2 regions of the Salipaludibacillus sp. HK11 genome follow, and region 2 is predicted to be linked to the other one. Evidence: riboswitches for the same ligand, from Rfam matches in the RefSeq annotation. Region 2 holds a riboswitch; the other holds the start of a gene.
The links. Region 2 has a riboswitch for thiamine pyrophosphate ahead of thiC (phosphomethylpyrimidine synthase ThiC). Riboswitches for the same ligand answer to the same signal wherever they lie in the genome.

Region 1: linked by a shared signal. The riboswitch ahead of thiM (hydroxyethylthiazole kinase) and the one ahead of thiC (phosphomethylpyrimidine synthase ThiC) in region 2 are both predicted to bind thiamine pyrophosphate.

The regions. Positions count from the first base shown of each region.
Region 1 is NZ_CP181045.1:4,590,402-4,594,836, reverse strand. Features, by position in the region: gene recQ (DNA helicase RecQ) at 1-1,758, shown strand, start outside; TPP riboswitch at 1,872-1,972, shown strand; gene thiM (hydroxyethylthiazole kinase) at 2,067-2,882, shown strand; gene thiD (bifunctional hydroxymethylpyrimidine kinase/phosphomethylpyrimidine kinase) at 2,885-3,724, shown strand; gene thiE (thiamine phosphate synthase) at 3,718-4,377, shown strand.
Region 2 is NZ_CP181045.1:433,352-437,786, forward strand. Features, by position in the region: gene ACM26V_RS02410 (MFS transporter) at 1-1,039, shown strand, start outside; gene ACM26V_RS02415 (hypothetical protein) at 1,123-1,314, opposite strand; gene ACM26V_RS02420 (hypothetical protein) at 1,316-1,453, opposite strand; TPP riboswitch at 1,657-1,771, shown strand; gene thiC (phosphomethylpyrimidine synthase ThiC) at 1,916-3,700, shown strand; gene ACM26V_RS02430 (hypothetical protein) at 3,687-3,893, shown strand; gene ACM26V_RS02435 (glycoside hydrolase family 27 protein) at 4,103-4,435, shown strand, end outside.

The sequences.
Region 1 (4,435 bases), 1.0 Mb from region 2:
ATCGCTGTTGACGAAGCTCATTGCTTATCCCAATGGGGTCATGATTTCCGACCTAGCTATCTGAAAATTCCAAGTCTGATCCAGCAACTGCCTGGTCAACCAGCAGTCTTAGCCCTAACAGCGACGGCTACGCCAGAGGTCACAGAAGACATATGCCAAGCTTTATCTATTTCACCAAAAAACGTTGTTCAAACGGGATTTGCAAGAGAAAATCTTTCATTTCATGTCGTTAAGGGGATGGATCGTGACAAATACATTAAAGATTATATGAAACGAAATAATCGTTATTCAGGCATCATCTATGCTGCCACTAGAAAAGAAGTCGAACGTCTCCATGAAAAATTGACACGCTTGGGAATCTCCGTTGGCAAATATCATGGGGGATTAACAACAGACGAACGCCGACAGATGCAAGAGTCATTCGTTTATGATGAAACGCAAGTCATGGTGGCAACAAACGCCTTTGGTATGGGGATTAACAAATCCAACGTTCGCTTCGTCATACATGCACAAATGCCAAGGAACATCGAAAGTTATTATCAAGAAGCAGGTCGTGCAGGCCGTGATGGTGAAGACAGTGAATGTATCCTCTTGTTTACACCTCAAGATATTCGCATCCAACAATTTCTCATCGATCAATCAACAATGGCAGACGACCGAAAAGAAAATGAATATACTAAACTTCAAGCCATTGTCAATTACTGCCATACAGAAAATTGTTTGCAAGCTTATATCCTCGAATATTTTAGTGACAGTGATATCAAACCTTGTGGACGTTGTTCAGAATGTGTCGACAACCGAAACACGGTAGACGTCACAAAAGAAGCACAGATGGTTTTCTCTTGTATTAAACGGATGAACGAGCGTTTTGGTAAAACAATGGTAGCTCAAGTTCTCGTAGGCTCCGCGAATAAAAAGATGAAAGATTTCTCTTTCACTAAATTATCTACATACGGATTGTTGAAAGATCGCACACAAAAAGAGGTTAGTCAGTTTATCGATTACCTCGTTGCCTCTCAATTTTTAAAAATGAGTGGTGGAAATTACCCAGTCTTACAGCTTACTGAAAATACTATCCCGGTGTTAAAAGGCGAAATCAAAGTCGAAAAGAAACAAGCGAAACAGACGACGGTCCTTGCCAAACAACACCCTCTTTTTGAGACGCTACGAGGGCTTCGTACTTCCTTAGCAAAACAGCATCAAGTTGCACCATACATGGTCTTTTCAGATCAGACTCTAAATGATTTATGCGCAAAGCTTCCTGAAACGAAAGAAGATTTACTGGAAGTAAAAGGTGTCGGTCAAATGAAAGTAGATTCGTATGGCGAACACTTTTTGCAAGCTATTGCAGAATTTTTGCATGCAAATCCAGATGAAAAGAAATCGTTCGACTTACCAAGTCGTTTAAAAAATTACGAACAAAAGCAAACTGACGGAATTGGCAACAAAAAAGATAAGACTCCTAGCTTTTTGAAAACAATCGAATTATTTAATGAAGGTTACACCATCGAACAAATCTGTGCAGCTCGCAATGTGAAATACACAACGATTCAAAGTCACCTTCTCCAAGCGGCAGACGATGGAATTGCCGTCGATTTCGATCGCCTAGTCAAACCAGAGCATATAGCTCAAATAAAGGAAGTAGTAGATCAAATCGGACTTGAAAATGGTATGAAACCAATCAAAGAAGCTCTCTCAGAAGAAATTGATTACTTTACGATTCGCGTGTTTGTTAATGATTACTTAGTCAAGGGATAGACAGGAAAGCCTATACGGCAGCTCCTTCCTACTGATAATTCGCTACCTACCATGCGTTCTCCATGATTTACCGTTTTATTTGTGATAAAATGAAAATAAGAAATAAGTAAATAGTTAACCACTAGGGGTGCCAATTGGCTGAGACAAAGCTTTGCTTGATCCCTTTGAACCTGATCTGGATGGTACCAGCGGAGGAAAGTGGAACACAGCGATAAATTGATCTAGTAGGTCAAATCAGCGCGGTTCCATTTGGAGCAGCGCTTTTTTATTTTCTAAAATCTCACTTTTTTTCAGAAAGGAAGACGATTATGCTACCGATTCACACGTTACGAACGAAAATTCAAGACACCTCACCGCTCATACACAATATTACGAATGTCGTTGTTACTAACTTTACAGCAAATGGACTTTACGCGATTGGAGCTAGCCCTGTTATGGCTTATGCCAAAGAAGAAGTTGAGAATATGGCAAAGGTTGCACAGGCATTAGTTTTGAACATAGGAACACTTACGAAGCAAGAAGTAGAAGCGATGCTCTTAGCCGGAAAAGCTGCAAATCTAGCAAGTACGCCAATTGTACTTGATCCCGTTGGAGTTGGTGCCACGCCATTTAGGACCGAATCTGCTAAAAAATTACTAACCGAATTAAACATCGCAGTTATTCGCGGAAACGGTGGGGAGATTGCCAATTTGATTGATCATTCTGTTGAAATGCGTGGCGTCGACTCTACCGCCAAGATGAATGACACCGTTGCAATTGCTAAAGAAGTTGCGAAAACATGGGGTACAATCGTCGCTTTGACCGGCGAATCAGATGTTATTACTGACGGTGACAGAGTCTATACCGTCGACAACGGTCATTTTCTCCAATCAAAAATAACAGGAGCAGGTTGTTTATTAAGTTCCGTTGTCGGAGCTTTCATCTCTGTTCACGATGATCTATTGGAGGCAGTCACTTGCGCAGTCGCATTTTATGGCATTAGCGCTCAGGTTGCGGCTGAAAAAGAACCCAATATGGGACCTGGTCATTTCCAAGTCCACTTTATCGATGCCCTATACCAATTAACTTCTGGACAAATCGATCATTGGGCTAACTTCAACAAGTCCATCATGGAGGGAAAATGACTATGACACCAAAAGTATTAACAATTGCCGGTTCTGACAGCGGAGGCGGTGCTGGTATTCAAGCAGATATAAAAACATTTCAAGAATTAAACGTGTTTGGAATGTCCGCGATCACTGCAATTACGGCTCAAAATAGCGTTGGAGTTCAAGGAGTTTATCCCGTTGATCCAAAGGGTGTTGCACAACAAATCACTTCAGTAATGGAAGATATCGGTGCTGATGCGGTAAAAACAGGAATGTTGTTTGATAAGGAACGAATTAATATCGTCGTAGATAAAGCGATTGAATATAAGTGGTCATCACTTGTTGTTGACCCTGTTATGGTATCAACTTCAGGCGCCAAATTATTACATCCAGAAGCTATGGACGCGTTAATTAATAATTTAATTCCAAAAGCGACAATTATTACACCAAATATTCCTGAAGCAAAAGAGATCACAAATATGCCGCTTACGACTTTAGACGAAAGAAAAAAAGCTGTGAAGGAAATGTTCAACATGGGTGCTCAATCCGTTTTACTCAAAGGTGGGCACAGCGAAGATGACACTGCTGAAAACATTGTTGATATCTTTTATGACGGACAAAATTTTCACTTTTTTTCTGTTCCATTTATCAAAACAGAACATACTCACGGAACAGGGTGCACGTATTCCGCAGCAATTGCTGCCAATTTGGCAAAAGGACTTCCATTGAAACAAGCTGTCCGTGAAGCAAAGCGATTTATTCATATAGCGATTGAACACGGTTATTCTCTAGGAAAAGGTCCAGGGTCCACCTACCATGCTGCTCATCGTATTTACCAAGAATCTCTAAATGAAATGAAGGTAGAAACAGAATGGTAGATCGAAATAATCTTTTTATAAAAAACGCGCTGAAGCTCTACTTCATAAGTGGAACAAATAATGTTAACAAACCGCTACCAGAAGTGTTATCCGAAGCTATTTCTGGTGGGATCACTCTTTTCCAATTCCGAGAAAAAGGGGACGCATCGCTAACAGGCCGGTCCAAACGGGAGATGGCTCTTAAATTGAAACAGATTTGTCAAGCTAATCAGATTCCTTTCATTATAAATGATGATGTTGAATTAGCATTGGAAATTGGAGCTGATGGCGTTCATGTCGGACAAACTGACGCAAACGGGCCTTTCGTAAGGGAGAAAATAGGCGATAATAAGATCCTTGGTATTTCAGCTCATACAATTGCTGAAGCAAAGCAGGCCGTCAAAGATGGGGCTGATTATATTGGAGTAGGTCCCATGTACCCAACCAATTCCAAGGCAGATGCTGAAGAGGCATGTGGACCAGAGATGATTTCTGCAATGCGTGAAGAGGGGATTACTATTCCAATCGTTGCGATTGGTGGCATTGATATTCACCGTACTAGAGGGATCGCACAGGCTGGGGCTGACGGTGTTTCAGTTATTTCTGCGATCGCTTCGGCGACTTCAGCAAAGCATGCTGCTGAACAGTTTAGGTTGGAACTAGAAGACCTTTAACTAAATCATTAAAAAGCCTAACAAAATATCTGTTAGGTTTTTTGTGCATAGCCACCCC
Region 2 (4,435 bases):
CGTTATCTTTGGGGCAAATTTCTTAACTGCTTTTCTATTTTCGCCACTATGGGGAAAACTTGCAGACCGATATGGACGGAAATCAATGCTACTCCGTTCAGGTTTTGGTATGGCAATTGTATTAACCTTGACTGGATTTGCAGTTGGTCCATGGTCATTACTGTTGCTTCGATTACTAAATGGGATGATTTCTGGATTTATACCGGCAGCAATTGCACTGATGTCGATGAGTACCCCGAAGAAGCAAATGGGCTATTCGTTAGGAATGTTACAAGCTGGGGCGGTTGCTGGAGGGATTTGTGGACCTCTGTTTGGCGGAATCATGGCAGATTTAATGGGATTTAGGATGATTTTCTATGTAACAGGAGTCACGATTTTAATCGCAGCGTTTGTTGTACTTTTCTTTGTTCACGAACAATTTGATAAAATAGTAGAATCTGTGAAGACTAATACGATGCAAGATTTCAAGAAAATTGCATCTACGTCACCTGTCTTATCGTTATTTATCGTCTTTTTTATTGTACAATTTGCCCTTATTGGGGTGAATCCTCTTCTTTCTTTATTTGTCCAAGAACTAACTACAGGGCAAAATGTAGCGTTTTATGCTGGTTTTGCAATGTCTGTCATGGGATTTGCAAACATGTTGGTCAGTCCTTTTCTAGGAAAACTTAGTGATCGAAAAGGGCCACAATTTGTATTATTAGTTACGCTGTTTTTCGCAGCAATCATCAGTTTTCCACAAGCATTTGTATCTAGTTATTGGCAATTGATTATATTTCGGTTTTTATTAGGATTATGTATAGGCGGACTGCTACCTTCGATTAACTCATTATTACGTCAATTATCTCCCGAAGGTATGGAAAGCAGAACATTCGGGTTCTCGAACAGCTTTATGTATTTGGGAACAATGTTTGGCCCAATTGCAGGTGGGTGGCTTGCATCAGTGGCTGGTATTCGTAGTTTATTTATTGTGTCTTCCGTTCTATTACTAATCAATGTGATCATTGTTAAAGTTAAAATTATCCCGCAGATGAAGTAGGGAGCTGAGGTTCTTTGCTGCCTACTTCATGCGGTAGCACATATGTTCAGAATGAAAGTCAATTTGATGAAATCGGAGAAAAATTACTCTTTATCCACTTCATGAGGTGGATCTTCAGATTTAAAGTTTCTAGCCTGTTCAATCTTACCAGAATTTTCTTTATTATTAACGGTGCCTCCACCAAGCCCCTCATTTATCATTCGATCGACATCAACAAAATACTTCTCCCGTCCTTCATGCGAATTTTCAACAATTTTTTCGTCTTTTTTTTTCAAATTAATTTCCCCCTCGTTGTCTCTGGCTTTGTTCATCGGGACCTGCTTTAGAGATTGTCATTCGTTCTTTGCTGTTATTAGGTTGTACCGCATCCTTACTGTCTTGCATATTTCTCTTTGATTTAGATCTCTTACTCATCAACATCATCCTCCCTTTGTTTACATTTTTTCCTCTGAGGAACAAAATATGAATGGGATAAAATGGTGGTGATAAAAATGAAATTCAAAATAGATAGAGTAAAAACATGGATGCAAGGGGTCTGCGGAGCTAATTTCCATAAATAGAATGAAATAACAGTTTGACTTTTCTGAATCCTTCTATATACTAAGAGTTAATCGAATAGAAATAACTAGGGGAGTCCAATAAGTTGGGCTGAGAAGGAAACACGATAAAGTTTTCTGACCCTTTGGACCTGATCTGGATCATACCAGCGTAGGGAAGTTGAATGAACATTAGAGTAAGATAACTTCTGCATGTATACCATTAGCCGGGTCCTTCCATATTTTGTGGATCCGGCTATTTTTGTGTGCTTATTAAAGCTACTCCGTTTGGTGTGTTCTCGATCTTGTCCTATCATTAAAAAATAGGGAGAGATTTATTATGTCAACGGCATCATTTAACAGCGAGAACATTTCCATCATGTCGAACTTCACAAATAGTAAAAAAGTTTACGTACGAGGTTCAAGGTCTGATCTAAACGTTCCGATGCGCGAGATTGAATTAAGTCCAACAACAGGAACATTTGGTGAAAAGGAAAATTTACCGGTTAGAGTGTATGATACAAGCGGACCATATACGGATCCTGAGTATTCAGTCGATATTACAAAAGGAATTCCTCCCATTCGTAGCTCTTGGATACACGAGCGAGGAGATGTGGAAGAATACCAGGATCGCGAAATCAAACCTGAAGATAATGGCTACAAAGATGAAACCGACCCGCGTACGAAACATATGGTTTTCCCTGGTCTGAAAAGAAAGGTATTGCGTGCGAAAAAAGGAAACAACGTTTCACAACTTCATTACGCTAAACAAGGAAAGATCACTCCTGAAATGGAATTTATCGCCTTAAGAGAAGGGGTATCAGAGGATTTTGTTCGTGATGAAGTTGCTAAAGGACGTGCAATTATTCCAGCGAATATTAATCACCCGGAGATTGAACCGATGATTATCGGACGTAATTTTCATGTGAAAATCAATGCGAATATTGGAAACTCTGCGGTTTCATCGTCAATCGAAAAAGAAGTTGAAAAGATGACCTGGGCTACTCGTTGGGGCGCAGATAATATCATGGATTTATCCACCGGAAAAGATATTCATAAAACACGGGAATGGATTATTCGTAATTCATCTGTTCCTGTTGGGACTGTACCAATTTATCAAGCGCTAGAAAAAGTCGACGGTGTTGCCGAAGACCTCACTTGGGAAATATACCGTGATACGTTGATTGAGCAGGCTGAGCAAGGTGTCGATTACTTCACAATTCATGCAGGTGTGTTACTGCGATATATCCCGCTGACGGTGAATCGATTAACAGGGATCGTTTCCCGTGGAGGTTCGATTATGGCACAGTGGTGCTTGTTTCATCATAAAGAAAGCTTTTTGTATACACACTTTGAAGATATTTGTGAAATTATGAAGACTTATGATATTTCCTTTTCATTAGGAGATGGTTTGCGACCAGGATCAATTGCAGACGCAAATGATGAAGCGCAATTTGCCGAATTAGACACGCTTGGTGAACTGACAAAAGTGGCTTGGAAGCATGATGTTCAGGTGATGGTTGAAGGACCTGGTCATGTTCCGATGCATCTAATAAAAGAGAACATGGATAAACAGTTAGAGGTTTGTGAGGAAGCACCGTTTTATACGCTTGGCCCACTCACGACAGATATTGCTCCTGGATATGACCATATAACGTCTGCGATCGGAGCGGCGATGATTGGTTGGTATGGAACAGCAATGCTTTGTTATGTTACGCCAAAAGAACATTTAGGTTTACCTAATAAAGATGATGTTCGTGAAGGAGTAATTACCTACAAAATTGCTGCTCATGCTGCTGATTTAGCTAAAGGGCATCCAGGAGCTCAAAAGCGGGATGACGCTCTATCTAAAGCTCGTTTTGAGTTCCGTTGGAGAGATCAATTTAACCTCGCATTAGATCCAGAACGCGCGATCGAGTATCATGATGAAACATTGCCTGCTGAAGGTGCAAAGACTGCACACTTCTGTTCCATGTGTGGCCCAAAGTTTTGTAGTATGAGAATCTCTCAAGATATTCGTAATTATGCAAAGGATAACGAGCTTTTTACGAAAGAGGAAATAGAGAAGGGAATGCAAGAGAAATCAAAAGAATTTAAGAAAGGTGGAAGCAATGTCTATCAGTAATGATCAGAGTAAGTTCGAAGTCCAGTCGAAAACTCGTGAAATCATTGAAGAAATGAACCAAACAAAACTGCTTCTTGTATATTTGAAAAAAAATTTAAATGAAATTCAAGAAAACTGTAACCATGAATTTATTGAAGGTCCATTATATAAGCAATGTAGTATTTGTCTAAAAATGGAAGCGATCCATTTTTAAATACTAGATTTAAAGAGGCTGACCTTATGGTTAGCCTCTTGATAGTTTTGTTTGATGGAAGGGGTTACTTTAGTGTATTGTTAAGAAAGTTAACCAATATTTAATTTCATAGAAACAAGAAATTGTGTACTCAAAGACTTATTAATCGATGGTTATAAAATACATAATATATGATTATTAAGTATGATATTGAAAGGATGGTCCAACAAATGAAGCATTATCAACACGCTTTAACACCACCAATGGGATGGAACAGCTGGGATTGTTACGGCGCTACAGTCAGAGAAGATGAGGTAAAAGGAAACGCAGAATACATGGCGAAACATTTAAAAGATTATGGGTGGGAATATGTGATTGTCGATATCCAGTGGTCTGAACCTGAAGCAGTATCTTCTGCGTATCGTCAGTTTGCTCCTTTAGACATGGATGAGTATTCACGATTAGTACCTTCAATCAATCGATTTCCTTCAGCAGAAGGAGGCAAAGGATTTAAGCCTTTAGCTGATTATGTTCATAATTTAGGGTTGAAATTTGGTATTCAT